DNA from 3 places in the Paenibacillus sp. Cedars genome. Region 2 is predicted to be linked to each of the others. Evidence: riboswitches for the same ligand, from Rfam matches in the RefSeq annotation. Region 2 holds a riboswitch; each other region holds the start of a gene.
The links. Region 2 has a riboswitch for cyclic di-AMP ahead of B9D94_RS00075 (C40 family peptidase). Riboswitches for the same ligand answer to the same signal wherever they lie in the genome.

Region 1 (11,009 bases), on a different replicon from region 2:
CACCTATGTGGATTCAAGGGAAGTGAAGGTAGAGCTGGTCGATGTGGAGCGAGATGGTGCAACGACAGATGAGCGTAACGAGAATATTCAGGGTATGGTAGGTGACTATACACGCCATATTCATGAATGTGCTCAAGCGCTGCAGCAAATCACGCATCACTGATTATATGAATGACATATCCCAGTCCCTTCACTTTACGAAATCAGGACATGATTGCCGAAACCATCGTTGTTATCCACGAAATGGAGGGCTACCAGATGAGCAAGCCAAAGTCGATTCCAGTACCTGAAGCACAAGAGCAGCCGAAAAAGCGCAAGGATCATGACCGTGGCGGTCAGGAGCCGCTGTCAGGCTCACACAGAGCGAAGATCCGTAAGCAGGACGGGCATTTCAACCCGGAAGGCTAAACGGCCTCAGGCGCTAATACAGAAGCGCTAGAAGCAAGAATCGTGAGAACTTCCTGTAATTCGACAGGAGGTTCTTTTTTTCGTTATGAAACCTTTTCATAAATCTTCCGTATTAGTGTGCAAGTGTAATATTCTGGGGCCCCACCTTATTCGCATGTTAAGAAGTTCAAATTTAAGACTCCTGGAAAAAGAAAGGAAATATAAATTTCAGCAAATATTCCAGAAAGTGTTTCTCATTTTAGGTAAATGGTTTATGATTAGAAGGTCTGTTATTTTTTTTGATGTTAGAGGGGAGAGAAAATTTTAATGAACAAGAAGTTTGCAGCTATCATGCTGACACTGCTGCTCACAGTGACGGTTGTGCTATCCGGCTGCGCCAAAAAAGAAGAGCCTAAAGCGGCGATGACCAATGCTGCTACGAATGCCATGAAGATGACGTCGTATGAAATGAAGAGTAAATTTGTCATTGAAGACCTTCAAGTTAACATACCTGCAGTTGAAGGCGACCCAAGTGTAACCCAGGCGATGACAATGCTGAAAAATGCTGAAGTTACGCTGGATGGCATCTATCAAGCGGAGCCTATGCAAACCGAAATGAACATGGGGATCAATCTGAAGGGCGACATGGCCATGTCCATCAACATTGATATGGTAATGACCAATGAGAAGATCTACGTCAAGGTTCCAAGCATTCCGATGCTTCCGTTCCCAGAGGATGTTGTAGGTAAGTACCTCGTGATGGATATGAAAGAGCTTGCTGAGCAATCCGGCGAAACATTTAGTCCGGAGAGCCTGGATACCGAAAAGTCTCAGAAATTCGTGAATGAAATCCTTGAAGCGTTGCTTAGCGAATATGATCAAGCCAAATACTTCAAAGATATCAATGTAAAAGATGCTGCGCTTCCAGAGGGCGTGGATGCGAAACAAGTCGTTCAATTCTTTGTAACCAATGATACGCTTAATGAAGCATTAGACATCCTGGTAAACAAGGTTGCTCCGAAGGTAGTTGATATTGCAGCTAAAGACGAGTACCGTGAATTGCTGGGTCTGACGCAAGAAGATATTGACGCAGCTAAAGCGGAAGTATCTGCTGTGAACCAAGACGAATTCAAAGCGGGCTTGGACGAAATCCAGAAATACCTGAAGATCAATACTTTTAACATCAATACAGCGATCGATAAAAAAGATTTCCCTGCTTATCAAGATGTTGTGTTGAACGTGGATTTCAATGATCCAGAAACCAATGAGAACGTGAAGTTGGCTGTGAAGGGTAGTACCCAATACAACAACATCAACGGAAAACAAGAGTTCAAAATCGGTATTCCAAAAGACGCTGATGTCATCACGATGGAGCAATTTGAGGAATCGATGAGCCAAATGGGCACTTATTAATATCGTTCATCATAGACAACAGAACCCGGCCGTCATGGCCGGGTTTTCTGTTTCTTTACATATGGTCATTTTCCACGCAAACGCCGGAAAAACTGAGTGAGCAGCGAAGCGCACTCTTCCTGGAGTACACCGTCTATGACAGTTGTGCGGTGATTGAAGCGCGGCTCCTGGAGCAAATTCATCAGAGTGCCTGCACAACCAGCTTTGGGGTCACCTGTGCCATAGATGAGCTGCGGAACCCGGGATTGCACGATGGCACCTGCGCACATGGGACAGGGCTCCAGCGTGACGTACAGACGACAGTCCAGCAGTCTCCACGCTCCAAGATGTTGACTTGCCTCACGGATGGCCACCATCTCTGCATGAGCCGTTCCATCATAAGTTGTTTCACGCAAATTGTATCCGCGACCAATAATCTCATCACCACGAACGATGACGGCGCCAATAGGAACTTCACCGAGCTCCTCGGCTTTACGTGCTTCTGCAATGGCTTCTCTCATCCAGTGTTCATGATTAGGATTATCCACAGTCAGTGGGTCTATTGAATTCGGTATCAAACGAAAGACTCCTTTCACATCCAGTCAAAACCCTGTATTTATACCCATTGTTCAACGAACATTTATTCGTTTGTTAACATGATGTGGACAGAATTGTGGATAATTTAAATTTTATGCACAAAGTTATGCACATTATCCACAGATGAGTTGTGTATTTGTGCGCAATCTGTGGATACGTTATTTTTTTCGCCTGGAATGACCTCTTTATTGTAAGGATTCCCTATTTCAATAGCAATGTGATTGTGTAAAAAAGCGTTGTTATGCCTGTCTTTTCAAACGTTCGTGATCAAGGTATCATGAGGATATAGATTCGCAAGTCGTCTATGTGATAGCAGAAAGGTGAAGATGCCACTTGTCGATCAAGACGAAATTATCGATGATCATGTCCATATCGGTATTATTTATTCTTCTGCTCAACATTACGCTGAACTATTACACAACCCAGGAAAATTTGCAGCAGGATAGTGAAACCAAGATGGTAATGGCAGCTACTCAGATTGCCATAACGGTCCAGCAAACCGGGTTTAGTTCTGGATATGTGGATGACATATTCGGCGATATGCTGAAGGTGGCCTCGGTCAATGCGGCCAGAGCATTGGATCCGGATATTAAAAATATAACCAATCGGCAGCTGGAAGAGCTCAGCAAGGAGATCGGCGTCACGCATATTTCATTGCTGGTCCGCACTCAAGATGATATCGTGGTTGCCCGTTCCTCCGCGGAAGAGGAAATCGGTCTTTCGACTAAGAAATGGGGCTATTGGTATACCGCGTTTCAGGAGCTGTTTCAGTATGGTAAAGTCGTATCGGTTACGGAGGGGCAGCACGCCGAACATTTCTGGTCGGGACCGTTTGAGTTCTCCACATCCAATCCGGAATTTATTGATAAATGGGGGTACTATTACGACGGCAAACGCAATTATATCATTGATCCCTACATACGGAATTCGAACATCAAGGATTTTGTGAAAATTACGAGTCCGGATACGGTCGTGGAAGAGACGCTGAAATCCAATCCGCGAATATTGGAAGTGACAGGCATCAACCCTGAAACGTTTGGCAATGAATATATGAGGGAGGATGGAACGGACGACGTACATTATAAGCTTCGCAATCGACCGATAACGTTCGGTACCTATGATTACGGCAGCCTGGATCAGGATATGGAGGCCGTACAGCAGGCTGTTGCTACCCGTGATAATGTCGTATTTGTCAGCACTATTCATGGTAAAAAGGTATTGAAAAGCTTTATCCCCATCGTATCTGAGGATAAACCGACAAGTATTATCAGTGTGGTCATGGATTATGAGGCCATCTCCTCTGTCATGAGGGAGCAGATGATCAGTCTTGTGGCCATCTCGCTGGTTTTACTGGAAATCGTGATTTTTGGAAGTTATATTGTAGCGGGTTATTTTACAAAGCCGATTCAAGCCATATTGGGGACGGTCAACGACGTATCCGACGGTCACTTTGATAGAAGGCTGGAGGTAAGCAGTCGGGATGAGCTGGGCCAGCTTGCAGGCCGAATCAATGCGATGACCCGCAATTTGGGTAACTATACGAGTCAATTGAAGCAGATGGTTGATGAGAATCAGTCCGTTAAGGAATATTTGGAATCCGTCATTAATCAAACGGCGGATGCGATTCATACCACAGATACCTATGAACGTGTGATTAGCGTGAACAAAGCGTTTGAACAATTATATGGTTGGAAGGCGCATGAGGTGGTCGGGCGGAAGCTTGCGTTAGTGCCTCCGGCCAAAGAGGAAGAAGAAAAGGAACGCATCCGGCGGCTGCGGGCCGGGGAACGGCTTTCCCCGGTTGAGACCGTTCGTCTGCGCAAGGATGGCAGTACGATTGAGGTCAGCATCAGCACCTCGCTGGTGCGGGATGAGAATGGTGAGGTTACCTCGATGATTAGTGTGTCCCGGGATGTAACAGAACGCAATCGGATTGAGGAGCTGCTGCGGCGTTCGGAGAAGTTGAATACGGTTGGACAGCTGGCGGCAGGGGTTGCACATGAAATACGGAACCCTCTGACGACCCTTCGCGGATTTCTGCAGCTCCAGCAGCAGACCCATAAAACCAATCCGGATCATATTGATCTGATGCTGTCGGAGCTGGATCGAATCAACCTGATTGTCAGTGAATTCCTGATATTAGCCAAGCCGCAGGCAATTCATTTTCAGGAGAGAGACGTTAGAATTATCATGGGCGATGTCATATCTTTTCTCGATAGCCAGGCCCATCTGTACGGGATCGAGTTCAAATTGACATTTGCTGTAGAACCGACCTTTGTCCACTGTGAGGAGAACCAGCTTAAGCAGGTATTTATCAATTTGCTCAAGAATGCGATTGAAGCGATGCCGGAAGGCGGCAATGTCTGGATCGATCTTAAACGACCTAACGCAGAGCTTGTGCAGATCGACATTCGGGATGAGGGTCAAGGCATCCCGGAAGAACTTATGCCACATCTGGGTGAACCGTTTATTACCAATAAGGAGACCGGTACCGGGCTTGGGTTGATGGTCAGCCAGCGTATCATTCAGGGTCATCGTGGCACGATGGAGATTGAGAGTGAAGTGGGCATAGGCACAAAGGTGAGTATTGTCCTGCCTGCAGTGCAGCGGACTGCAATTGAGGGCTGAGCGGGAAGCAGTTACAGATAAGGGGATGGCATCTTGAGAATTAATAAATTTATCAGTGAAACAGGATATTGCTCGCGTCGTGAAGCGGATAAGCTGGTGGAGAGCGGGAAGGTAACCATTAATGGTGTGGTTGCTGTCTTGGGAAGCCAGGCTGAGGAAGGCGATGATGTCCGTATCCAGGGGCGGCCGCTTCAAGATAAGAAGAAGCATGTATATATTGCACTTTATAAGCCGGTAGGGATAACGAGTACAACCGAACTGCATATTAAGGGCAATATTGTGGATTTTGTGGGGCACAAAGAACGGATTTTTCCGATTGGACGCTTGGATAAGGACTCCGAGGGATTGATTCTGTTAACGAACGATGGGGATATCGTCAATAAAATCCTTCGCTCCGAAGGGAAACATGAGAAAGAATATATTGTCACGGTAGACCGCCCTCTTACAGATACATTCTTGAGAGGGATGTCCAGTGGCGTAAAAATTTTAGGTGAGATGACACTACCTTGCGAGGTCACGAGAATGTCCGAGCGTGTATTCCGAATTATTCTGACAGAGGGGAAAAATCGCCAAATCCGCAGAATGTGCAGCGCCTTTGGTTATGAGGTTCGAAAGCTGCAGCGAATCCGGATTATGAATATCCGTCTTGGAAGCCAGCGCGTCGGCTCGTGGCGCGATCTCAACGAGAAGGAGAGGGAGGAGCTCGGCCGGCTGTTGAACTACAAGCTGGAGTAGTGTGACGGAAGCCGTTTGGCGGTATGCCGCATCTACACAGAACAACCGATGCCCCTGGTGACCAGGTGCATCGGTTGTTTATTGTGTGTTATAGTCTGTAGTGACTAATTTCCGTCGGTTACATCTTCAACGTTGGTAAAGGTTGCACTATCCTGATATTTACGTATAATGGATACCTCAACCCTGCGGTTCTTGGCTCGTCCGGCTTCGGTTTTGTTATCGGCGATCGGATGGTATTCGCCGTAGCCAATCGGCATGAACCGTTTCGGATCAAGCGCAGAGTTGGTCAGCAGTATTTTCATAAACTGCAAAGCTCGATCCGAGCTCAGGTCCCAGTTGGAAGGATACCTGCTGTTGGCGATCGGGACATTATCCGTATGGCCGGATACGATGATTTCATAATCCGGGAACTTGTGCAGCATTTGTGAGATGGCTTTGGCCAGCTTACGGGCCTCAGGCTTCACAACGGCTTCGCCGGAAGGGAACAAGGCGTTGTCCCGTATCGTAATGACGAGCTGGGAGTGATTCAGCTTCGTGCTGAGCTCCGAAGTTAAACCGTTATTTTTAATATAGTTATCAAGCTGCTTCTTCAGTTTCTCCAGGTCCTCTTGTTCTTGGCGCATTAACTCAGCCCGTCTTTGGTCAGGGGTTGTAGCGGGAACGTTAGGGGACGATGCCTTATGATCATTAACGTTCGGCGGATCTTCGCTGGGCAGCGTTTTGCTGTAATCCAGCACGCCGGTACCCCCGGTGAGAGCAACGCTGAAGGCTTCGCTCATCTCTTGAAATTTGCGTGCATCGGTCGCGCTCATGGCGTAAAGCACCAGGAACAAGGCCAGAAGCAATGTCAAAAGGTCTGCATAAGGAAGGAGCCAGGATTCATCGGCATGCTCCTCATGCGGCTCGTGCCTAGTCTTTTTGCTCACTAGCACCAGCCTCCCTCTCACTGAGCTCAGCCCGTTCGGACGGTGTCAGGAACACGGAGAGCTTCTGATTAATTGCGATGGTGGACACACCGGATTGAATGGACAGCAGGCCTTCTACCATCATCAAGCGGATTTCAACTTCGCGTTTGGATAGACGCTTCAGCTTGTTCGCAATGGGATGACAGATGACATAACCGGTGAAGATACCAAGCAGGGTAGCAATAAATGCAGCTCCAATCGCATGGGCAAGTTCTCCCATATCTTCCATATGGGAAAGTGCAGCGATCAGGCCGATAACGGCTCCAAGTACCCCAAGGGATGGTGCATACATACCCGCCTGGGAGAAGATCAAGGCGCCAGAGCGATGGCGTTCCTCGGTGGCATTAATATCTTCCATTAATACATCGCGTACGAATTCCTGATCATTTCCATCGATGATCATACGCATACCGTTACGCAGGAAGGTGTCATCAATCTCATCGACCTTGGTCTCCAGCGCGAGCAGTCCTTCACGGCGTGTGATCGAAGCCCATTCCATAAACAGCTTGATCATGTCCGTTTTGTCCATCAGATTCTGTTTGAGAAAGGTCATCTTGACCAGCTTTGGAATCTTTTTCAGCTCGACTAGTGGAAACCCGATGAATAAGGTTGCTGCCGTGCCGCCAAGAATGATTAGATAGGCTGCCGGATTATACAGAGCGAGAAGGGAGGCGCCTTTCAGAAGCATGCCCACCACTACCGCGACGATACCGATGATTAAGCCTATAATTGTTGAAATTTCCATACCACACCTCATCCGTGAGAAATAAAATAACGAATCCATTCGTCAGAGCGGCTCTCATGGAGAACCGGGCGCCTTTTGTGGGGCGTTATCCTATTTATCGTCAGGTCGGGCTTTTTTTTTTAGTTGTAATTTCCGGTATAATGGAAGGAAGGGAAACGAGGCTAAGTACGGCAAGGAAAGGAGTGATCGAGATGGGCGTTAAGCACGGAAGAGATTACGGCGAAATTCTGGCAGAATTAACGGAAGCAGTTGGGAGAATTTCCGACAGCTATGTCTTCTTTGAAATGGAAGCGGAGGAATGGAACAATCTGGGCGAGGCCGAGAAAACGGAGGTTCATGAGGCGCTGGCAGAGGATTTGTTCTACGCTTTGGGTACCGAACCGGTTATTAGCGTGGGCAGCGGCGTTGTCATGCATGACCAGACCAACCATCGAATACATATTTTGATTGGTGAAGAAGAACTGGCCTTTGTAGCTCTTGTATAATCACGTCAGTTATGAACAGATACAGGGCAGAATAGAATAGATGACAGAATGCCAATACAATGTGTCAGTCGGCTTTACGATAGGTTTTTTTCGGGGAGGAAGATAAAAGATGCTTTATACGCAGCAAGAAGTAGAAGCTCATCTGGAAAAGCTTGAGGGTTGGGAGTTTGAGCAAGGGAGATGGATTGTACGAAAGTATACCTTTTCCTCCTTCATGAAGGGAATCGCTTTTGTTGATGAAGTGGCAGCTATTTCGGAAGCTTTCGGACATCACCCCTACATCACCATAGATTATAAAGTTGTTACGCTGCGTCTTACTTCATGGGATGACGGCGGCATTACGGCTGTGGATATTAAGGAAGCGCAGCAATTTAACGAGGCCTACGAGAAGAGTCGTTCCAAGGACAGCAAGGCGGAGTAATTGAAGCGGGAGACAATGAGGATGTTAGAATCGCCATAGGCCCCAATTAATGTAAAAACACGCTTGCACCGGTAGGTTCTCCGGATATCAAGCGTGTTTTGCGTGTAAGCTGATTTTATTTTTTCTCAGCAAGGTACAGCGCGATGTTTGCGATTTCTTCAGGCTTCAGCTGATCTTTAAAGGAAGGCATTCCTTTACGACCTTTGGTTACAACGTTGAAGATGGCATCCGCATCCATATGTCCGCCTACCTGATTCAGAGCTGGTCCAGCGCCGCCTTGAAGCTGGTCACCGTGACAGCTAATGCAGCTTGCTTTCAGTGTTGCTTCCGCTGCGGCAGCATCGAGAGTCACTTCCGGCATGGTCGGCTTCTCTTCCTGGGCTACCTGTTCCTTACCCGGGAGCGTAAACATCAGCGCGATAGCCAACGCACATGCGACGAAGAACAATCCGCTCATGATCCATTTTTGCATCGTCATTTCGTCCCTTCTATGTATACTGCACTTTTGCACTTGTCTCCATTATAAACCAACATCCCTAGACAGCATAGCCAGTTGTGACAAAAAAAGCAACGATCCAAAGAGGCTTCATAAAAAATACACAAATTTGTGCTTTTTCATATAGACAGAATTACTATTCCTCATTTGCTGGAGGCTCATACACCATACAGTGGAAAATGCCTTTTCCCTGCGGAGTAAGCCGCTCATACGTATCGGTGATGCGAAATCCCGCCCCTTCATAAGCACGGATCGCACGCTCATTCCAGGTCATTACTTCCAGATCAATCTCATCCGTAGGCCTCCTGCGCCTGGCCTCCTGCGTTATGGTCTGCATAAATCGTTTACCCATTCCACGCCCGCACCAATCAGGCCGCATGCCAAGCCCGATCCGTGTCACTTCGTGCATGGGAAACAGCTGGGCAAACCCCCACAGAGAATCCTGGTCATCCAGAATCGAGATATATTGCTGCTGGCGTATGATCGGATCGCCAAATTCCACCTCGAGCCCCTTCATCTGCTCCCAAGGAAGGAAGCCATAGATATCGTAAGGATGGGGATAGGACCAGGTGCATATTTCTTCAGCGTGTTCCTCACGCATGATGACGGCGCGAAATGAAATAGGGGTAACATCCATTGGTAGTTTCCTCCATTCGTATATTATCCATGTACCCTTTATATAAGGGAGCGAGCTGCATGAAAAAGCCCGTCAAAGAGAGGCGAGCTCTCCTTTAACGGGCAGTAGGTCTGTGCACTGGATCGTCAGCCTCTATCATCTAAGATGATGTATCGGCCGATTGTTCATACTTATCATCACTCATGATGCGTTTGGCACCGACGTAACGCTGATCATAGTAATCCTCAGCAAGTCGGTTGATGACGACACCTCGATTCGACGAGGCATGGGCGAACTTGCCATCGCCTACATAAATGCCAACATGGGATATACCGCTCCCCGTTGTATTGAAGAACACCAAATCGCCAGCCCGCAGATCTTTGCGGGTTATGCTTGTCCCCATATCGAATTGAGAGCCGGATTGATGCGGGAGCTTCAGGCCGAGTTTGGCATACACATACATGGTAAAACCGGAGCAGTCAAATCCGCTCGTGGTTGTACCTCCATAACTATATCTTGTACCCAATACCTTATCAATTTCCTGGTCCAGCGCACTATCGGCAAACACGCTGCCAATGCCTGAAGTGAACAGTAACGTAATACTCAGGGCTGCCGCTGATAACGTCTTCTTCAGCATGAAGAGCTCCTTCCGCTGCCTGCGAGGTTAGCTTGAGGGTTCGGTTGAAGGTCCCCTATGATCCCTTGACAGCAAGATCAATTCACCCGTAAATGGTTCCCCCGCTTCCCATATCCATGGGAATTCGGCAATCGTAATCTATGTATTAAAGCACTTACATTAATGACAAAGTTGTTACTGTACCCATTCTATCAGACAGCAAACAAGCTTGGCAATTATTTCTTGATGATTTTCGCTATTATTCAATAGCATCAGCTGTCGAAGTGTCAGGTATAATCAATTATTTTCCAATATGCGTTTAATGAAGGCCGGGAAGGGTATATAAAAGGTAAGGATCTTTATGAAGGGCTGCCAATAATGCTGATGAAGTTGTTTCTGAATTAATAAATTTATATTTTTTTTGAAAAGAGGGAACTTTTTCGTTGTCCCAAACGTTATAGAGGTATACACAGTGAACAAAAGAAAAAAGCCGCTGGGTGAGATCGGCACAATCTCAAAACTCCAGGGCTCTCTTATAAGGATAAATCAATAAAGTTCCAATTAGTTGTAGTTTACAGCTACAGACTTGTACGTGCTTTGACTCATCACTCGCTTAGCGCCCACATAGCGCTGTGCGTAATAGCTTTGGCTTAGCGGACTGACAATGACACCGCGAGAAGATGAGGAATGAGCGAACTTTCCACCCCCAACATAAATACCCACATGAGATACACCTTTACCGGATGTGTTAAAGAACACGAGATCGCCAGCTTTCAAATTGCTCTTGGATACTGCCGTACCTACCTTGTATTGAGCGGTAGATGTTCGTGGCAGGCTGAGACCAAGCTTCTTGTAAACATAGGTGGTGAAGCCGGAGCAGTCAAAACCATTTGTTGTGGTTCCACCTGTTTTATAAGATACACCAA
Region 2 (11,009 bases):
TGCATGAAGTTGTATCCTTCCTTGTTGAATGAGCAGCTTTAACTCTTTTCCATAAATCTGTTCTGGCATTGCATGCAACCATTTACCTAACGTACTTTTGCGGTTTGCTGTTAAAAAGCCCACCTTGTCGAAATACCAAAAAATACTCTTCCCGAAAATATGTAACGGTTTATACTGGATCTCACCGCTTGCAGACAGATGCACATCAAAATCATCTGCCAACTCACTGGCAATTTGGGCCCCAGAGTTTCCTGCACCTACAACAAGAACACCCCCTTCCTTGAGATGGTTCTTATTTCGATATTCAGAAGAATGTAATTGTATAACTGCATCACCAAGCTTGTCATGAAAGGAAGGAACTAGTGGCTTCTGAAAAGGACCGGTGGCTACTATAACTTTTTTTGATCTAAACGTACCCTTCGTTGTGGAGACTTCAAAGATTCCATTGTTCATGTTTAATGATGTAACTTGTGTATTGCTTTGAACAGGAAGTTCTAAACGCTTCGCATAATTTTTCAAATAATCGGCAACCTCATTTTTATGTGGTAAACCTTGAGGATCACCTTGAAAGGGAGCACCAGGTAAACTATTATACATTCTTGGCGTAAACAGATGAAGAGAATCATAGCGGTCTCTCCATGAATCACCAACCTCCCTGTGACCATCAAGGATGAGGAAATTCACTGAATTTTGTTTGAGATAGTAAGCAGCCGCAAGCCCGGCCTGACCTCCACCGATGACAATAGTATCTAACATATAAATATCATACCTCCTATAATATTTTTACTTAAAGTATCATATGAGCATTTATTCATCAATAATGAATATCTCAATATTGAGTATCGGCAGAAATGTAGATCTTCTATATAGGCATCAAGTATTTGGTGTTTTGTACACTTAATTATAAGTACAAACGTATGTCTAAGAAGGAAACACGATTGCAAACCTATGAGGGTAACATTGAATTGAAATCATAAAACAAGCCCTTCATTTATGAAGGGCTTGTTCATTTTAATTATTTCAGTTGTAACTTCCGACCATCATCATGTAACTTTTTTGACTAATGGTTCTTCTTGCAGTTACATAACGTTGTTTGTAATAGGTTTCTGACAGTTTACTTATCCTTACACCCTTACTACTGGACGAATGTGCAAATTGACCATTGCCAATATAGATTCCAGCATGAGAAATTCCCCTGCCACTCGTATTAAAAAAAACTAAGTCACCCGGTCTCAGATTAGCTTTTGAGACTGGAGTACCCACTTTGGCCTGAGCACTCGATGTACGTGGCAAATCTAAGTTGAATTTATCAAAAATGTAAAGAATAAAGCCGGAGCAATCGAAACCACTTGAAGTTGTACCTCCCCATTTATAGGGTGTTCCAACGACTTTACTTACTTCAGTAGTCAACTTAGGTTGATTATCTGCAAACGCACTGGCTGCTCCCGAAGATAATATAATGGCAGACCCTAACAACGACAGTAAAATTTTCTTCAAGATTATTTCTCCCTTCGATGCCTACGGAGTTAGCTGAGGGTTCGGTAGAAGGATCCCTATACTCCCTTTACTACAAGAATAATTCACCCAAAAATGGTTCCCCCGTTTTCAAAAACGAAATTCGGCACAATTTATGAATTTTTTGTAACCCTACATAATGTAGTCCATTTTTTCTCGATTGTCAATCTTATCATTAGAATTCTTTCCCTCCTTAAATTAATGTTAAGATTTGTTCAAATCCCGTACCTATTGGACTTATATCAGGACATTATTCAAAAAGAATTCATTTTGAACGCAGAAGCAAATAAAACAATACTGTAATACTTTTGCAGAGGTTCGAAATATAAATAGCAGTCGAACCAAGGTCGACTGCCTCTTATATTAAATTAATTAAGGTCTATTGCTGGCGATTGGGTCTGCATATCGTTCCTGATGTTTTCTAAACCTTCGGTTTGCAATAAGGCTTATGGCAATAAGGACAATCAAGACACTTAATAGCTGCGAAACACGAACAGTACCATAACTCATTTCGCCTTCGTGAAACAAAAGCCCCATCGGTGACCAAAGCAATTTCATCAACGCTGCAAGCCAGTTAGAGGCATACCAAGCTAAACTGTCGGTACGCAGTCCTTCGATAAAAAACCGTCCAATGGAATACCAAGTGAAATAAGTCAAAAATAATTCCCCTGAACGTAGAAAAGGCTGACGTCTCAACCATAAGAGCAACAACAAACCAACAAAATTCCATATGGACTCATACAGAAAGGTCGGATGATAATAGACACCCTCGATATTCATTTGATTGACAATAAAGTTAGGCAGATGTAATGTTGTTCTGAGAAAATCCTCAGATACTGGCCCTCCGTGAGCTTCTTGATTTATAAAATTTCCCCAACGCCCGATCAATTGTCCTATAATCAATCCCGGAGCACATAGATCTGCAATGCGCCAAAAATTATAGCCACGCAAACGAAAGAAAAAAATCATAGCCATAATCGCTCCGATTAAAGCTCCGTAAATGGCGATTCCACCATTCCATATTTTGAAAACGTCCCAGAAGTTATTGCGGTAATCTTCCCACTTGAATACGACATAGTAAGCTCTAGCCCCGACGATAGCGGATGGCACGCCTACAAGTACCATATCCAAAAAGAACCCCGGATGGATCTGATACCGTTTGCCTTCTTGTATAACAACGATAAGACCTATGAGTGCAGCTACGCTTAAAATAATCCCGTACCAGTATAATTGAATTGGCCCTAATCGAAATGCAATTGGATTAATCGCCTCGTACAAATCCTTTCACCTCAATCCCACATCGTTTGTAACCGATGTATTGAGTAGTTCATAATTAATTAAACACCCTATATTTACATAAGGAAGGCGATACACTTTGAACAATGATACTTTTCTTTCACTTCTCAAGCCTAGGATTATGATTTTAAGCTCACTGTTACTGTTTACTATGATTAGTATCGTTTTTCTGACGGATATCTATTTTATCGATTTCAACAATACCGTTCATTTGATAGCATATTATATCTGTCCGTTTGTCATCCATTTACTATTATCCCTTTTCGTGAAGAACAAAGTGTCCTGGTTACTTGGTGCAACGCTAACAACTATTATCTCATTAGTACTGATTCTAGTAGTGGTTTTGGTGTTTTTTTAGCTGTTAGGAACCTGATTTTGGGTTCACACCAGTCTCAGATCTTGTAAGTATCATTAAGATTGTAATTAAAATAAAGGCTACTAATGCGAGAAAAGGAATCGTTATAAAACCAAACCAATTAATGTATTGTACATTACACGGCACCCCGTTCGTGCAGGGCTTGATCTCCGCAAATCCAGGGACTTTCTGCTCCAAGTAATGAAATAATGAAACGCATGCTCCAAAAATCGAAAATGGAAGCACATATTTTTTTATCCTTGTCTCACTGTAAAAAGCCGCAATTCCTAGAATGATACTGAGTGGATACATTAGTATTCTCTGATACCAGCACAATTCGCAAGGAATAAATCCTCTTATCTCGCTAAAATAGAGACTTCCAAGCGTTGCTGTAAGTGCGACAACCCAGGCTAAATATATTGTTTTGTCACGTACCACTACTCGATCCTCTCCCATCTATTCCTTAAGTTGCGCATTGATTAAGGAAGATATCTCCTCATAATCAAACGGGTTCGATACCATAACATTATTGATCATAATCGTTGGTGTTTGTTGTATATTATATTCACGGACTAATTCCTCATCTAAACTAACTTGGTCTTCGATCTGCTTACTTCCCATATCTTCTTTAAGCTTCGCTAGATCAATATTGGGCGTATATTCTTTAGCAAGCTCCAGCGCCTTATCTGGGGTTAGCCATGCGTTATCATGCTCCTCTGTTGCAGGTTGTGCATTAAATACTTCATGGTGAAATGTCCAAAATGCGTCAGGATCTTGCAGCATTATCGCTTCTGCAGCAAGTGCGCCTGTTTTTGATTCTTCACCATGAAAAAGAACATTAATATAGGAGAATGATGCTTGTCCTGTTTCGATAAAGTCCTTCGAAAGTTGTGGCATTATATTCTCCCCCCACGCTTTGCAGGAGGGACATTTGTAATCACCAAACTCCACGATTGAAACCTTTGCATTTTGGTCTCCTAGGGTAGGCTGATTTTCCGTAACCGGTGGATTATCGAATGCCCCTTCCGAACTTTTTGATTTCTGACTGCTTTGGTTTATCAAAACCAAAGCTACCATTAGCCCTACAATGATGATGGTAAAGATAACTAGATTTCTTGATGATTTCTTCTTATTATTCATGTTTCACCTCAGCTATTTATTCGTTTAGTGACCTTTTAGATGTTACTTACTTGCCGTTTTATATGTTTATCACCGCCTTAACTCCACATCTCGATTAGGTTAAAAACCTGTAAATCCGCCGTATAACCCAATTAACCAGATGGTGATCTTGGTCATTTGATCTGTGTAAAGCAATATTCCCGTGAGCACCATCATCGCTCCGCCAATTTTCATCATTAGTGAAGAGTACCTTGAGATCCATTTTAATCTGCCAATAAAAAAAGCCATAATAAGAAACGGTATTCCAAACCCTAGCGTATATGCGCTAATATAGCCCACTGCCTTTTCAGGATTTGTAACTCCCATAGCTAAAACGGCTGAAAGAATGGGTCCGATACACGGCGTCCATCCTGCAGAGAATGATAATCCAACTAATATGGATCCAAGATATCCTGACGGTTTATGCTTGATTTGAAACTTCCTATCCTTCATTAAAATCTGTAACTGAATAACTCCAAGCATGATTAATCCCATGACAATCACTAATAATCCGCCTAATTTTTGAATCAATTCGCGATTATTTGAAAATAAATCTCCTACTAAACTGGCTGATAACCCTAATGCGAAAAAAATGACAGAGAATCCTAGCATAAAGCATATGGTATGAGCAAAAGCCTTCTTTTGCATGATCCCCTTACCATCCTTTAACTCCTTAACAGAAATCCCGGTAATGTAAGATATATAGGATGGATAGAGCGGAAGACAGCAAGGAGATATAAAAGACAAAAATCCTGCTGCAAATGCTATCCATAGAGTCAAATTGTCTGGGCCCATAGTTAACTTCCTTTCTGCAATGAGAAAAAATCAATTATTTGGGAATTATGCAATGCTTGTGGTCTAAGTATTCGATGAGTCAATTTTCACATCATAAACTTCAATGGGGTCATCATGTTTCTCCTTCCGATACCATCTTGCTGAAATGATTGCAAGTGTGACTACAAATGCGGCCTCTTGCGTCATTTTCATGATAATCCCACCTAATTGTTGATCATCAATGGGACTCAAAAATGAAAGTAGTTGTGGAGCATTCACATATGGATCATAAAGAATGTTGCCGGCAAAAATTATGGCTACACATGCTGGATATAACAGAATTGCATTGGCTGCAATGTACCCTAACTTTTTTACATTGGATAGTTTATCAAATTCCGGTACAGGGCACATGAGTGGCCACCACATCTGAAATGACGCAATCACTAAAAAAACATGATATAAGCCTCCTAGGAATGGGATCTCCATCAGCTTATTAAAAACTACTGGGAAATGATATAAGGATAAAGCAGAGTTAAATAGAAACATGGCTAAGATAGGTCGACTAAAAAATGAGAGAAACTTCGAGGAAAACTTGGTATTTAATAAAGGGCGTATTAACCATGATGGCGTACCTAAATAAAAAAACAGCGGCATAATAAAGTATAATAAAGCTTGCTTCAACATGTGAGCGCTAAATAACACATGATGACTAAACGCATTGATTGGACTTCCAACCGCTATATAAAACGTAAACAAACCCGAAATAAACCATATTTTTTGTCCGGTTCTAACGGGTTCACTCTCATAAAAGCGGTTACGTAATGGACCAACATATAACAAGTAGATTACAGATAATAAAACGGTTATAAAAAATACGAGCGGACCCCATAATTCTGAAAAACTGAAATGTGTTAATACACTCTGATTCATCAATGGCAATAACTCCTTTTCCGTATCAAACAGTTAAAAGACTACACAACATAGTATATTACAAACTCAAGGTTACTGGTTATTACAATTGTTTGTCAACTTACTGAACTGAATATAATATGTGTATCTACCACTTGATTTTAGGACTCACCAAGGAAATGAACAAAGAAACGGGAAGATCTGCACTCTACATGAGTTCAATCTCCCCGTTTCTATTCCGTCCATTAATATGAGAAATCAATATATTCATTTGAACAGAACTGGTCCTCTTTGGATAAACTAGGTTCAAAACTGAATACTTTCTGACTGATGGTCTACAGCTAGCTTTATCAGCTGCTTTAACTGCATATCTTCTAGTGAGTAAAACACAAGTTTTCCTTCTTTACGGTATTTCGCGATCCCCATATTTCTAAGCAGTCGTAAATGGTGGGATGCTGTCGCCATTGTAGAACCAATAATATTGGCCACATCGCAGACGCATAACTCATCCTCATCGCATAAGGCATAGGCGACTTTTAACCGTGTAGGATCGGCAATGACCTTAAAAATTTGGGACATATTTTGAAAATCATGATTACTCAACTTTGCTTTAACACGTCTCACTTTATCTTCGTCGTAACAAAATATATCGCAAGTATCCTCCGTTGACATGTGTAACACCTCAATCTCATACTCATTTGAGTATTATCATATTTCAGTTACGGATGGTTGTCAAAAAAGCCAATACGCAGCAAACTAAATATGAATAGGATGTCCAAGAGCAACTTCAGCCGCTTCTGCAGTCATTTCACCAAGTGTTGGGTGAGCATGTATGGTAAGCACAATGTCTTCTAAGGTTGAACCCAGTTCAATGGCTAATGCGATCTCCGGAATCAGATCTGATGCGTTGGTCCCTACAATTTGTCCACCTAACACAAGACCTGTCTTATTATCCCCTACTAACTTTACAAACCCTTCAGCTGAGGTCAAAGATAGTGCTCGAGCGTTAGCAGCTAAAGGGAATTTACCTGTCAATACATCAACCCCCTGCTCTTTAGCTTCGAGCTCAGAAAGGCCGACCGATGCAATTTCCGGATCAGAAAATACAACGGAAGGAATCACTTTATAGTCAAAAATACTTGGAAGTCCTGCAATGGCTTCTGCTACGATTTTCCCTTCATATGAGGCTTTATGAGCTAATGCCGGTCCTGGAATAATATCTCCAATCGCGTATATATGTGGTAGACTGGTTTGACCTGACTCATTGACTTCAACAAGTCCTCGTTCTCCTAATTTAACACCAATCTTATCGAGACCAAGTTCACCATCCGTATTCGGTCTACGACCGACTGTAACTAGTACATAATCAGCCGTCGCTTGTCTTTCTTCATTATTTACGGTAAACGTTACGGTAACTTCATTCTCCGTTAGCTCAACTGACTGAGCCATCGCATCTGTATACACTGTAGCGCCCAAAGAACTTAAGTTCTTACTTACAATACGTGTAATATCCTTCTCAAACCCTGGCAATATGGTACTGGCCCCTTCCAACACCGTGATTTCTGTACCGAATTTTGCAAACATTTGTCCAAGTTCAATACCAATATATCCTCCACCGATGATAATGATACGCTTTGGGATTTCAGTGAGGCTTAAAGCTTCCGTCGAAGATAAGATACGTCCTCCGAAAGGAAATGGTTTTAATTCAATCGGACGAGAACCTACAGCGACGATACAGTTTTCAAAATGAACATGATAGCTTTCCTGCTTATTTGATACTTGTACTTCACGGTCACTTATAAATGTTGCTTCCCCTTTGATAACCGTAATTTTATTTTTTTTCATTAGCGAATGAATACCTGACTTCAGCCGATCAACCACTTCCTTCTGCTTCCATTGCTGAATTTGGGAGAAGTCAATTTCTATATCCCTTGCTGTTAGTCCGGGTATTCCTGGATTATGCATATCTTCGTGTCTATGGGCTGCCGAGATCAATGCTTTGGATGGTACACACCCGCAATTCAAACAAACGCCGCCAAGTTCTGATTTTTCAACCAATAATACTTTCTTCCCGAGTTGAGCTGCTCTGATTGCAGCCACATATCCACCTGATCCCCCGCCAATTACCAACAATTCAAAGTGCTGATTTGCTTGATCCATCCTAATCTCCTCCATCTTTGTTTATAAAATGTTTGTATTATTAATTCCAAGAGCTTCTGATAACATCTAAAACATCACCATGAAGCATGATGGATATACCCAGAACGATAAAAACGATCGGAATGATAACATTACCGTACTTCTGCAATATCTTCACAATAGCTGGGAAACTCGCTAGACGATAACCCAAGAAACACCAGACCGCAACCATAACCAGGAAAACGAGCGCGATATAAATGAGTGAGTCACTGCTTTGGGTTGTAAAATAAGGAATATATATTCCTAGGTTATCTCCACCGTTCGCAAAGGTAATCGCTGCTACCTTAGCAGTCAATGGACCAAAAAAACGATTACCCGTTAATTGAGCCTTTACATCACCTAACTTCTCCAGTGCTTCTTCAGCCTCATCTTCCTCTTTGGTGAAGAACATTCGAATACCAAGATAAATCGGTATCAAGCCAAGAAACCCAGCCCACTCTGGTGGTAGAAAAGTAAAGCCAAAAGCGCCAAGTAAGCTCAGTATCACTAAAAGTCCGAATCCAAGATACTGACCAATTACAATTTGCATATGACGCACTTTATCAATTTGGGCAAAAAAGATCATGAGGATAAAAATATCATCAATGTTGGTTACGATAAAGGTACCAATGGCCGATAAGAGTTGCGTAATAGTCATGGATGATTCTCCTTTCTATATGGGGCTTAACCACACTTCTTTGCTTTATATAGCGAAAGACTCCCATATAAGGTTGTGTATTGTGTTGTTTCCTTTATCGTATGGAATCCAGCCTTTAGGATAAATTCAGGTAAAAGTCCCTTTACATTATCCGTGGTTGTTGAAAATCCATCGAGGATCTGAATGGAGTAATATGCTGCACGCATAATGCCATTTTTCGCTTTCCCCCAATCGGCGATATGCAGCTCTCCTTCTGGTTTAAGTACTCTGAATATCTCCTTCAATGTTTGGAGCTTGTTTGTTGTGGTTAAATGATGAAACATTAGACTAGTGACCACGCGATCAAATGAGTGATCAGGGTATGGTAACTCGTACGAGTTACCTTGATCAAACTTAATGCTTAAATGCCTCTGGTCGGCCTTTGCCTTTGCCATTCGAAGAACATCGGGATCAATATCAAGACCAGTGACCTCTGATTCAGGATAACTTTGTTTTAATTGCACCGTTAATGTACCTGTACCACACCCAAGATCAAGTATTCGTTGTCCTGGATAACTTTGAACTTGTTTGATTAATTGGTTTTTAAATGTAGACTCTCTCATCGTCCAACGTAATACAGAATCATAAAAGGACGTGAGCCAGTGAAAACGTAGAGCCGGAATATAATCCAATTTGGTTTTGTCGTTTCTCCTCTTCATTGATCTACCCCAATTCACTGAACATTAATAATCAAACAGTCGTTTGAATGTATGATTATAATACACCATTATTTTCAAATAGTCAAATGTTCATTTGATTGTTTACAAAATGGAGTATTCGAACGGTTATGACATGCATTTTTAGACTGGTATCGTAATACGAAAAACGAAAGCACGTCTCAATTACCGGTGGTTCCAAAAGAAATTAAACAACCTTAATCCGGGGATACTGAACTAAGGTTGCTTGGTGCTCATTTTCTCCTTTAAGGATGAAATTACAACCTCCTTTTAACATTTGTGATCTCTACTTTACTGTGTGGAATACTGGGCATGTTGACCATGCTGAAACTTAAATCTTGGTCGGGAACATCATAATCGATTTGATTTGCTAGATAATCAAGGGTCACTTTCATGATTTCAATAGTGACCCACTCACCTGCACAGCGATGACCCATTAAGTAGTCGCCACCACCCTGCGGAATAAAGCTGAAGGGGCTTCCTTCCCATTTAGCAAACCGATCCGGGTAGAACATATCAGGTTTTTCCCAAATCATGGGGTCATGATTTGTCCCATAAATATCTAGTAAGGTTAATGTACCTTCTTCAAATTTATAACCGTTCGAGGTGAACTCTTTTTTTACCAAAGCCACAACGAACGGAAAAAACGGATAGAAACGGCGAACTTCTTGTACAAACATTCGAGCATAATTTGCATCGCCGGATATAAGTTTCTCCCTCTCTTCTGGATAGTGGTGAACTGCCACCCCAATGAAATTAATGAATACGGCGATTGCCACAATCGGTCTTAAGATATTGATCACTTCTACAGCAGCAGTCTCGGTATCCAAAAGATTCCCTTCCAGATCGCGATGCCAAGTAAATCTGTGTAATACTGAATTTGCAGGGGGATTCAATTTCCCACCACGAACCTCATTTATGAGGTCTCCGACCCACTTTTCCACCTGATTCCGCGCATGTCTCCCAAGCCAATGAACTGGACCAATAGTAGCAGCCGACTCGAACATTGCCCCCAATTTTTTTGCTAACTCCTTAACTTCATCTTCTTGAACAGGAACACCCGCCCACTGGCAGGCTATCTTGCACATAATTTCCTTTGCTTCATCATAAAGAATAACCCTATCTGTCTGTTCCCATTTGTCGACTGCTTTCTCCCACTGTTCTTTTGTAATGTCATTTAAGATTTGAAGTCCGTCAGGAGACATGAGAGACATAAACATTTCCTTTCGATGTTTATGGGCCTGTCCATCTAGCGCCTGAACGCCATTCTTTCCAAACAATGTTTGCGCCACTCGGTTTGGTGCTGCATCCTTCCTTATAAATTTCTCAGTATCATAAAAAAGTTCCGCAGCTTCCTTTCCCTTCATGCAGATAGCTTTCATGCCAAGTAATCGGGTTTCAAAAATTTCAGAATTAAAACTGTGACATCTGTTCGAAATGTACATATATC
Region 3 (11,009 bases), on a different replicon from region 2:
TCAATATTTTGCCGAACACGGTCAGATCAGGCGTTAAGCCCATCGAGAGCCCCACCGTACCGAACGCGGACGTTGTTTCGAACAGGATTTCCAGGAACTCCCCTTCCTCTGTCGTGGACAGAATCATGGAGACCGCAAGAACGAGCAGCAAGGCGAGAAGTGCGATGGTTAACGCCTTCAGTACCCGCTCCTGTGCAAGCCGATAACGGAACATGACGATGTCGTCGCGTCCCCGCATCATGGCGATGACCGCACCAACCATTATGGTAAACGTCGTTGTTTTGATACCGCCCCCGGTTGATCCGGGAGATGCGCCGATAAACATGAGAATCACGATGAAAAACTGTGTGGCCTGCCTTAGGCCCGTAATATCTATAGTATTCGCACCCGCTGTGCGCGGCGTTACAGATTGGAACAACGCTCCTAAGAACTTCCCGCCCCAATTGAGGGAGCCGAGCGTTCGCGGATTGGTGAATTCAAATATGAGAATAACGATAAATCCGAGCAGCAGCAGCGCTCCTGTCATAGAGAGCACCACCTTGGAATGCAATGACAGTCTCCGCTGTTTCCGAAAGTCAATCAGATCAGACAATACAATGAAGCCAATACCGCCTGAAACAATCAAAAACATCACGACCACGTTTACCACCGGATCGTATACATACCCGGTCAAGCTTCGAAAATCGCCAAACAAATCGAAACCGGCATTGTTGAACATGGTCACCGCATGAAAAACACCGTAATATATCGCTTTTCCGATCGGCATATCAAACGCCCACCGGATAGACAGCAGTACAGCGCCACAAGCCTCAATCACGAGTGAGTATAACAATACTCTGCGAATCAGCCTTACGATGCCTTCCATCGAGGATTGATTCATCGCCTCCTGCAGGACAAGACGATCCTTGAGGGAAATTCGCCGTTTGAGGACCAGGGCAAACAAAGTAGCCATCGTCATGAAGCCGAGCCCGCCAATCTGAATCAGCAGCATGATCACGATCTGACCGAAAGAACTGAATGTTGTCCCTGTATCCACCACAACCAGACCCGTTACGCACGTTGCTGATGTCGAAGTGAACAATGCATCAATAAATCCAAGCGGCTCGCCGGTTCTACTGGAAATCGGCAGCATTAACAATGCAGCCCCGATGAAGATAATGGCCGCAAAACCAAGCACCAGAATCTGCGGCGGGGACAACCTGAGCCATTTTAATTTGGAGTTCAATCCGTCACCTTCTTAAAAAAAGTCAAAGAAAAAAGACACTGGAAAACGCAGTGCCCCTTACGGTCTGGTTCCTGTGCTGCAGCCTACGAGGTTAGCTGACGGATTCGGGCATTTCCACAGGTCGCCCTATTCATTATTCTATAGAATAATGAAATTCACCCCAATTACATGGTTCCCCCATTTTCAGTACGAAATTCGGCTGGAATATTCGGTTCCTTGAAGCATGATGTGATTATAACCCAATCCGGTACGTAACCCAACGCCGTTTTTCACCCAAAAAGTCTTTAAAAGAGCTCGAATTGGGCATATTCAAGAATACAAGCGTATGGTTCTCTAACATTTTCGAAACCTTTCATTCATTTTCATCGTTTTATTTCATTATTACCAAATTGGGATAAGCTGCTTATCCCTTTCATATCTATGTTATATTGGCTCTATGCGTTCTTCATCAGGCAGCTCTAATACCCAGTGGAGTATCAACTTTCCAGAGGAGGAAATTCATGAATCGTGCAAGAGAGCCTTTGAGGCTGAAGCCCAACTTGAAGCAGCTCATCGCGCCTGCCGCAGTTGGCCTGATTTTGTTCCTGTTATTTCAGGTATTTCCATCAGCCAATACGGATTCTACCGAGATGGCCACTCCGGATATTATATCCAAAGCACAAGCCCAGCAAGCCGCTTCCAGGTTCGCACAGGAGCACTTGCAGTTCTCCGCTGCGGAAGCTGAGGAGACATTGATTACATATCAATCCAAATCGGAGCTTTACGGATATTTAGCGAGGGAAAAGAAACTCTCGGAGTACAACAAAACCTTTGAGGCCAAATATCCCTATGACGTATACCGCGTTCGCTTCAGCGAGCCGGGAGGCGATGCCCTCAATGTGGACGTGCATATGCAGAATTCCGGCATCGTCGGGTTCTCGTATGATTTTGCCCGCTCCAGTTATGACCGGATTGAACTGAACAAGGGTAAAGTGCAGAAACAAATGCTCCTTGTCGTAGAGGACGGCATGACTTTGGCCGATAAGCAGCAGCTTGCCGAGCCTTGGCTCAAGCGTGCAGGCTACGATATTTCGCATCTGAAGCTGGTTACGCGGGAAGGAGAACCCCGGCTGAAATACGTGGATCCGGAAACCAAGATCGGCGATTCCGTGCTGGAGCTGCGCTTCACCTTCGAGCACGGGAAATTACGCTCCTATGAGCCATCCTTCTCGATTCCGGCTGCGCATTCCGCTTATGTAAACAAGCAGACTCAAGATGCAACACTGCTAACGCTGGCGGGTTACGGTTTGTTTACCCTGATTCTTGGCATACTTGCCATTGTGTACAGCGTGAAGACCAGAGCCTACACCTCGTTTAAACGCGGCTTGTTCCTATCGGCGCTGCTATTCGTTATTCAAATGCTGAATACGTACAATCTGGTACCCGTGTTCAAATCCGAGGGCATGTCTTCCACCGGCATTCTCGGCATGATGATATTCTATGCGGTTTATTCGCTTATCTTCTCCGCGCTGCTCTACTTCTCCTTGGTCGGAGGCAACGGGCTGTGGCAAAAAGAAGACGGCCTCAACCCATGGCCGCGGGCCAAGGAAGCCGGGTATGGACGTTATGTGCTGGATAGCATGAAGCTGGGGTATATGTGGGCGTTCATTCTGCTCGGGGTTCAATCTGTGATCTTTATTGTTCTTGGCCTTACCTTGAATACATGGTCCACAACCGATGCCACGCAATCGCCATACAATATGCTGTATCCATGGCTGTTCCCTTTGATGGCCTGGTTTGCAGGCATATCGGAGGAAGCCGTATACCGGCTGTTTGGTATCAAAATGCTGAAGAAAATCGTTCGCAATACCTTTGTGGCAAGTTTGATCACCTCGCTCATCTGGGCGCTGGGGCATACGCTTTATCCGATATACCCCGTGATCTCGAGGCCTATCGAGCTGGTCATCATCGGATTGCTGTTCAGTTACATCTTCTTGAGATACGGGTATCTCGCGGCCATGTTCTCCCACGTCATCTTCAACAGCATTCTGATGGGCCTCAGCCTCATTATGCTCAAGGATACCGCTAACTTGCTGATCGGGGTGTTCTACATGGTGCTGCCGGGAATTGTTGCTTATTTGATATACCGTTTCAATCCGACAAAAAAAGAGAAGCCGTATGTTACGACTCCTCCTCACGAAGTGCATTAAGAATTTGCGTTGCTAATTTTTCACCTATGGAAAGGGGCTTGAAGTCTTCGACTGAAGCCTCTTTTATTTTTTTGACCGAGCCAAAATGCTTCAGCAGCAGCTTGCGGCGCTTCTCCCCTATGCCGGGAATGGAATCGAGCTTCGAGGATACCATCGATTTGCCGCGTTGATCGCGGTGGAAGGAAATCGCAAAGCGGTGAACCTCATCCTGGATGCGCTGCAGTAAATAGAACTCCTGGCTGTCCCGTGGCAGTGTTACCGGCTCCGGTGGATCTCCGATCATTAACTGCGCCGTTTTGTGCTTGGCGTCCTTCACAAGCCCGCATACCGGGACAAACAGTCCCAGCTCATTCTCCAATACATCGATGGCCGCAGAGATTTGTCCCTTGCCTCCATCAACCACGATAAGGTCGGGAAGCGGCAAGTTCTCCTTCAAGACGCGCTCGTACCGCCGCCGAATCACTTCACGCATCGTATCATAATCATCCGGTCCCAGGACGGTGCGGATTTTGTATTTGCGGTATTCCTTTTTATCCGGCTTCCCATTGGTGAATACCACCATGGCCGATACCGGATTGCTCCCCTGTATGTTCGAGTTGTCAAATGCTTCAATCCGGTTGAGCGACTGGAGTCCAATCACTTCACCCAGATTAGCCGCCGCAACCGAGGTGCGTTCTTCATCGCGCTCGATCAACCGGAACTTCTCGTCCAGGGAAACCCTCGCATTATCCGATGCCATGCCCACCATCTGTTTCTTCAAGCCCCGCTGCGGCACGTGTACCTTCACTCCAAGCCATTCCTGCAAGGCGGCAGCCCCGCCGGCGGCATCCACGATACCCTCTGCCTCCGCCTTCTCCTCTTGAGCCTGGACTAAGGCTTCCTGCAGCTCTTCCGCAGAACCTGCAGTTGGCTGGCTCGCCGAATCCGCGGCATTCTCCTTGCCCTGTACGCTTTCAGCTTCGATAACGGTTCCCGTTGCGGTTACTGAACCAGCAGCTTCCTCTATCAACAGAGGGCCAGGGAGCAAAATTTCTTGCGGCAGTGCAGGATTGTCGCTGTAATATTGGGCAATAAAAGACATAAAGTCACTGTGCGCATCCCCGTAGAACGGAAAGACGGATTTGTTGCGCTGCACCATTTTCCCCTGCCGCATGTACAGAATCTGCACACACATCCAGCCTTTATCCACAGCATAACCGAATACGTCGCGGTCCCGTGTATCCGTGGTCGTAATCTTCTGCTTCTCCATTAAGGTATCGATATGGATGATCTGATCCCGCAGCTCTTTGGCACGCTCAAAATATAAATCCTCCGCGGCCTCCTGCATTTTGCGCTGCAATTCCTTCTTGATCTCTTCATGTCCGCCGTTCAGAAAAGAGTTAATCTCGCCGGTAATCTGCTCATACGCGGAATTCGGCACTTCCTTCACGCATGGAGCCAAGCATTGCCCCATATGATAATACAAGCACACTTCTTTAGGCATGACACCGCATTTGCGCAAAGGGTACATCCGGTCCAGCAGCTTTTTGGTCTGCTGTGCCGCATACGCATTCGGGTAGGGGCCAAAATATTTCGCTTTATCTTTAAGCACCCTTCGGGTCACTTCCAGACGAGGATGCTCTTCATTCGTAATTTTAAGGTATGGATAGGTTTTATCATCCTTCAGCAGCACGTTGAATCTGGGCTGATGTGTTTTGATCAGGTTGCACTCCAGAATGAGTGCTTCCATGTTGCTGCCTGTCACAATGTATTCGAAATCGCGAATTTCCGAAACGAGCATTTGGGTTTTTCCGTTATGGCTACCGGTAAAATAAGAGCGCACCCGATTCTTCAGCACCTTGGCCTTGCCCACGTAGATAATCGTTCCATCCTGATTTTTCATCAGGTAACAGCCGGGCAGATCCGGCAGTAATGCCAGCTTATGGCGAATACTCTCAAGCGCCTTCTCCTGCTCCTGCAGCTGTTTAGCAAAATCGTCCATGCTTTTCCTCCTCTCCAAGGAGATTATATATTATTAACCATAAATATAAACCATTATGAATAACCACACAAAGCGCCTTCGGGTTTATACCGAAGGCGCTGTATGAAAGCGGATTTCAGCTGATGCCAAACCACGCTTATTGATGTTTTGCAATAATGCCTTTCAAGGCTTCCTTGGAATTCAAACCAACCACTTTATCGACAGGCTGGCCGTCTTTAAAGAAGATCATGGTCGGAATGCTCATCACGCCAAAGCGTGCTGCGGATTCCGGATTCTCATCCACGTTCACCTTTGCGATTTTCACATCATCACCGAGTTCTGAAGACAATTCGTCCAGAATCGGAGCAAGCATTTTACAAGGGCCGCACCACGGCGCCCAAAAATCAACTACAACCGTTCCTTCGCCTTCAACTTCATTCACGAAGGTTTGGTCGGTAACATTGACGATAGCCATTGTATTCTCCTCCTCACAGGATAAGATCGGGTATAGTGCAAATCATAATTGTCGAATGGGTCGACGAATTTAGTATACCACAATCGGCCCGAAAAAGTGAAATATACTCACCTAAAGAAAGAGGATTTCACGGGATTTTTATGCAATCTTTACAAATGATTTGCGCATTGGGTATACTACTAGTAACAAGTCGGGTGACTGTCAAGTTTTCGTGTTCACACGACATGTTCACCTTTTGAGGAGGCAAGCACCATGGATGTAAACGTACGCGTTAACGATCCACGGGAGCACATCAATGAAGAACCACGCAATGACTTTGGCGATTTGATGATGGGCTTCGTGGGGATGTTCGGTTTCATGACCATCATCTTTTTCGGATTCGTTATTATCAAGTTCCTGGTCGGCTAATTGATGATTCCTTGTGCAGCATTAAAAAGTCTGATCCCGCCGCGTTCTGTACGCTAACGGGATCAGACTTTTTACGATTTCCGGGAAGTTTGTTCATGATAAAGATGTGACCGCCGCAATCGATCTAAAATTTACCTCGCTGGTTCTCGCCGAATAAGTGGACCACATCCACAAAAGGCGCAATCCGGTTCATCAACCGCTGCCCCTTATGGGCTTCTTCGCCGTCCTTGCTTGTGAAGCTGAGATGCTGCTCAAGTCCGTCGAGCGGATAGTTTGACGTATAGAAGGTCGGCAGCCGGTTCATCCGGAAATTCAGGATGGAACCAAGGACATGATCCCGAACCCACGGATTCAAGTTCTCCGCACCAATGTCGTCAAAGATTAGCAGATCGCAATGCTTCATGGTCTCCACCATTTCCTTCAGCTTCTGTCCATCCTGCATCATGGTTTTCAGATCCTCCACGAAATCAGGCATGTACACAATGACGCCCGAGTGGCCCACCTTCGCGAGCTCATGCATCAAATACCCCATCAGATAGGTCTTCCCGGTGCCAAACGAACCGGTAAGATACAGTCCTCGCGGAGACAAGCCGTTCTCCTTGGTATCCCGGATATATTTAAAGACCTGATGAACCGCAGGTGCCCGCAAACGGTCCTTTGCCATAATCTCCATATTGTTATAACCTTCGTTCAAGGCATGCTCATCCACATAAAAGCTGCGAATCCGTTTCTTGATCTGGTCCTCGCTGGTCTTTGCAATCTGCAAGGAACAAGGAGCCTTCCGCTCATAAATTTCTACCGTTCCATTCACCCGCTGAATATCCAGCTTGCTGATATGCCCCTGGAAATCATTTGGACAGCGGTCCAGCCCCGGACACGACTGGCAATGGGCCTGGTCCCCCGCATATTGATACAGTTTACTTAAATTTAAGCGTATGACCCGATCATCGATTTCCGGGAATTCGCTCCGCAATGCTTGTATCAGAGGATTCTTGAGTAAATCCTCCGTAATCTGCTCGGTTCTGCGCCGAAGCGCAGGACTTTTCATACTCTCTAGCAGTTCACCAAGGGACTCCATCTCTTTTTCCTCCTCTCATGAGCGGTATCTCATTACCCGCCCTTCTTATTGCCAGCTTGCATTTCTGCTGCAAATCGCATCATTTCTTCGAACTCCTCATCCGATACGGCCTCGCCCTGATCGGACTCCAGCGCCACCGGGATTTCCGGCTTCACCTTCCCGCCCTTAGCGTATGTACGCGTACGTTGCGTGGTTGCCTTCTGTTTGCCTTTCATCTTGGCTTGATCACGTATATATTGAACAGCTTTCTCGTAGCTGTTAACCTGCTTCAGCAGCATGTTGGAAGCGATCGCTTCCACAAAATTGCGGTTGATCCGCTGCTCGCCGCCTGCGGCAATAAGCGACATTAAATAATGAATGAGCACGTTGATGACTTCACCCGGCAGTTTGTAGCTCAGATCAATCTTTTCAAAGATATCCAGGAACTGTGCAGGAACGGAGCCTGGAAAGAACGTCTGCAGCAGCCGGGTATAGGGTTCGTTGCGAAGCATCATATTATATTGGTGTATATCACATTTCGATTGGAACTGGGCTGGAACCTCCACATAAAATTCCGTCTGTACCGCATGCTCCTGTACGGGCTCGTCCGGATCGGCTGTCATCTCCTGATGGAGAGCGATCACTTTGCCTGCCGTAATCTGCCGCTTCTCCTGCATCTTCATTCCTTGACGGAAGTGAAGGCTGGCCTTGTGCTGCAGATCATCCAGCACGACCTCGCCATGCTCGGTAAATATGCCGTCCTCATCCAGCAGCCGGCACAAGTCCTGCGTGCTCAGATCGTATTTGCGCACAACGTAATTCACAATGCCCATTTGCTCGTGATCATAGCGGAGCCGCTCCACAAAGACCCGATTGCGGGATTCACGCGGGAAGCGAAGAATGATGTCGGCATAATTCAGGCCATCCCCTTGCGGATTCGGCGGCAGGATGGACTTACGCGACACCGCGACCTCCTCCAGCGCTTGCTCCAGCTCATAATCAATAACGTGCGTGTTCAACTCAAAAATATCATAAAAGGGAACCGAAATGTTCTCCTTGTTTAAGGAAATACCGGACCATTCAAGAGGCTCCTTGCTCCACAGCTCTTCCCTTAGCGACAGGACGGCAAATTTCCCCACCTTGTCCCGAAGCAGCAGTGTCAGATGCTGTGTGTTGAAGAACTCCGCCGGACTGAGCGGCGCCTGCAGCTCATATTCATATACATGGTCATCCGTTTCCGGGACGAACATCCGGCTTGTCTGCAGTAACCCTACCGCTTCAAGCTTGGAGGTTTGTTCAATGAGATAACGGCGTCCTTTTTCACTAGGATCAAGTCCCAGAGTCAGGAATAATCGTCGCTGCTGTTCAATGGCCGAATAACCCACCTTCTCCACCGGTACATGGGAAACGAGAAGACGGTACAGACTGACCGCAAACGCACCAACCATCGGTTGATAAATCGAACCAAGCATTTTGTCATCCAGGCCGCTTAAACAGAAGTCACGGTATACGCAGTAACGGTGGTTCTCGGTAAAATGTAAAAAATTAGTCATGCGCATCGTTTATGCTCCCCCTGTCGCCCAAAAATAGACTTCCTCTATTCTATCATAAATCCGAAGATCAGAAGTCGGTTCTTTCGCATCAAAAATTATGGAATTCGCGTATCCAAGCTTTGCATGGTTCCACAAATAATAAATGACGGCCCCCGGGTATTGAAGAGCCGCCATTAACACTACATTCAATTTGCGCCAAGCGCACTAAAACATTCTAAAGCCTTTAATACGCAATGTCTTAATGGTCCATCCGCTCAAATAAGCACCGATCAGACCTGCAACCCCCGTTAAGTAATCAACCAGTTGGAATGATCCGACGTGAGTCCAGAACGACATTTGGCCCCGATCCCACAAGCTGTATACAACGACTGGCAAGATAACAATCACAAACAAAAAGCATGGAAACCAAGTCGTTTTCATCAACATATTCAGGATAAAACCGATACCGAACATCATGACAAAAAACAAAATCATCAGCACGAGCACAGGAATAAATTGAAGCATGATCGCTGTTTTCACCTCTTCTTTATCACCTACGCATAGCAGCTATTCTACAATATTGCAGCAAGAAACAGCACACCAAGCTTTAGCTAATAGCTAGTTTACTAAAAATCATGTCACAGATCAACGAACAATCGTGAATACATTGTGTCATCGTTTGCCCTTCCGACCACGCTTACAGTACAATGAAGGGAGTTAATGCAAGCGGTTATCCGCTTCAATGATAACGAACATAACGTTTAGGAGTGATTACATGAACGAAGCTGCAATGACGCTGGAGGGCTGGTATGCGCTGCATGATTTCCGTACCATCAATTGGCCGGCCTGGAAAGCTGCAGATGAAGAAGTACGCGCTTTTGCGCTGGACGAGCTGAATGCGTTCCTTCAGGAATGGGATGCCATCGAAGCCGCTAAGCAAGGCAGCACCGCTGTATATACGATCGTCGGCCAGAAAGCCGATTTTGTATTCATGCATTTGCGCGAGACGCTAGAAGATCTAAACGCGATAGAGAATGCCTTTAACAAAACGACGTTTGCGCAGTTCACCACCAAGGCTTATTCCTATGTAAGCATTGTTGAGCTGAGCAACTATCTGGCCGGCTCTTCCGATGAGGATCCGATGCAGAATCCGCATGTTATCGCTCGTCTGAAGCCAGCCCTGCCTAAATCGAAGCATATTTGCTTCTATCCGATGAACAAAAAACGAGACTTGTCGGACAACTGGTACATGCTGAGCATGGATGACCGTAAATCCATGATGAAGAGCCATGGGATGATTGGCCGCGGCTACGCAGGCAAAGTAAAACAAATCATTACCGGTTCTGTTGGACTCGACGATTGGGAATGGGGCGTAACGCTGTTCAGCGATGAAGCCCTTCAGTTCAAAAAACTCGTGTATGAAATGAGATTTGACGAAGTGAGTGCACGTTTTGGCGAGTTCGGTCCTTTCTATGTCGGCAACCTGCTTGACCAGGCTTCATTTACCGATTTGATGAAGGTATAACTCCTTCTAACACATAGATAACATGTACAAAAAAAGGGATGCTCTCTAATTCAGGAGAGCATCCCTTCTTCATTCATTATCGTTTTCCTCATCTTGTTCTTGCTTGCGCAAGGTTTCAAGATATTCCGCTGTCGCCCGGTCGCGGGCACGTCCTTTATCCTTTAGCCGCTCGATGGCAGGAAGAATAAGAATGTCGACTTCCTGCTGAATCGTATACGCAAGATCGTATTGATCTTGCGACTCCAGATAGGAGCCAACCTCCATTAAGGCGTTGTAACGATCCAGCTCATCTCTTGTGAGCAGCCCCCGTACTTGAACGCTGCAGTGTCTCATTTACAGAAACCTACCTTTTTTCAGGACGAGCGGAATCCCCCCGATAATAAAGAGGTAGCGGAGATCAACCAATTTTTTCAGCTGAGCCGCTTTCCAGCCCTGATATTTCTTATCCCCGACAACAGCAATGCCTTCACCTCGGCCGAGGGAGGCTACCGTGCCTTTATTACTGAACTCGAACTTGCGCATCGACTTGTCCCGAATTGCCGCAACGATATTCTGGGCGCAGCATACACCCTGCTGCATCGCCATCTGGGCGGTCGGCGGATAAGGACGGCCTTCCTCATTAAAAATCAGGGAGTTAT

Region 1: it holds a riboswitch for cyclic di-AMP, as region 2 does, so the genes downstream of both, B9D94_RS28005 (C40 family peptidase) here and B9D94_RS00075 (C40 family peptidase) in region 2, are expected to answer to the same signal.
Region 3: it holds a riboswitch for cyclic di-AMP, as region 2 does, so the genes downstream of both, B9D94_RS04110 (TrkH family potassium uptake protein) here and B9D94_RS00075 (C40 family peptidase) in region 2, are expected to answer to the same signal.

What each region holds. Positions count from the first base shown of each region.
Region 1 is NZ_CP020866.1:5,808,551-5,819,559, reverse strand. It holds gene B9D94_RS28065 (hypothetical protein) at 1-163, shown strand, start outside; gene B9D94_RS28060 (hypothetical protein) at 259-408, shown strand; gene B9D94_RS28055 (hypothetical protein) at 715-1,800, shown strand; gene tadA (tRNA adenosine(34) deaminase TadA) at 1,866-2,357, opposite strand; gene B9D94_RS28045 (ATP-binding protein) at 2,710-5,004, shown strand; gene rluF (23S rRNA pseudouridine(2604) synthase RluF) at 5,038-5,739, shown strand; gene motB (flagellar motor protein MotB) at 5,844-6,665, opposite strand; gene motA (flagellar motor stator protein MotA) at 6,649-7,449, opposite strand; gene B9D94_RS28025 (hypothetical protein) at 7,641-7,934, shown strand; gene B9D94_RS28020 (4a-hydroxytetrahydrobiopterin dehydratase) at 8,044-8,355, shown strand; gene B9D94_RS28015 (c-type cytochrome) at 8,471-8,827, opposite strand; gene B9D94_RS28010 (GNAT family N-acetyltransferase) at 8,988-9,488, opposite strand; gene B9D94_RS28005 (C40 family peptidase) at 9,628-10,101, opposite strand; cyclic di-AMP (ydaO/yuaA leader) riboswitch at 10,106-10,244, opposite strand; gene B9D94_RS28000 (C40 family peptidase) at 10,645-11,009, opposite strand, start outside.
Region 2 is NZ_CP020864.1:12,678-23,686, forward strand. It holds gene B9D94_RS00070 (flavin-containing monooxygenase) at 1-756, opposite strand, end outside; gene B9D94_RS00075 (C40 family peptidase) at 1,021-1,497, opposite strand; cyclic di-AMP (ydaO/yuaA leader) riboswitch at 1,501-1,634, opposite strand; gene lgt (prolipoprotein diacylglyceryl transferase) at 1,888-2,793, opposite strand; gene B9D94_RS00085 (disulfide oxidoreductase) at 3,173-3,622, opposite strand; gene B9D94_RS00090 (DsbA family protein) at 3,623-4,306, opposite strand; gene B9D94_RS00095 (cytochrome c biogenesis CcdA family protein) at 4,406-5,119, opposite strand; gene B9D94_RS00100 (cytochrome c oxidase assembly protein) at 5,183-6,028, opposite strand; gene B9D94_RS00105 (ArsR/SmtB family transcription factor) at 6,314-6,679, opposite strand; gene lpdA (dihydrolipoyl dehydrogenase) at 6,764-8,167, opposite strand; gene B9D94_RS00115 (cadmium resistance transporter) at 8,208-8,843, opposite strand; gene B9D94_RS00120 (class I SAM-dependent methyltransferase) at 8,870-9,541, opposite strand; gene B9D94_RS00125 (CYP152 family fatty-acid peroxygenase CypC) at 9,817-11,009, opposite strand, start outside.
Region 3 is NZ_CP020866.1:527,961-538,969, reverse strand. It holds gene B9D94_RS04110 (TrkH family potassium uptake protein) at 1-1,225, opposite strand, end outside; cyclic di-AMP (ydaO/yuaA leader) riboswitch at 1,291-1,436, opposite strand; gene B9D94_RS04105 (CPBP family intramembrane glutamic endopeptidase) at 1,726-3,414, shown strand; gene uvrC (excinuclease ABC subunit UvrC) at 3,386-5,395, opposite strand; gene trxA (thioredoxin) at 5,532-5,849, opposite strand; gene B9D94_RS04090 (hypothetical protein) at 6,102-6,257, shown strand; gene dnaI (primosomal protein DnaI) at 6,382-7,335, opposite strand; gene B9D94_RS04080 (replication initiation and membrane attachment family protein) at 7,368-8,873, opposite strand; gene B9D94_RS04075 (YuiB family protein) at 9,072-9,371, opposite strand; gene hemQ (hydrogen peroxide-dependent heme synthase) at 9,622-10,371, shown strand; gene B9D94_RS04065 (hypothetical protein) at 10,441-10,704, opposite strand; gene B9D94_RS04060 (NAD(P)/FAD-dependent oxidoreductase) at 10,705-11,009, opposite strand, start outside.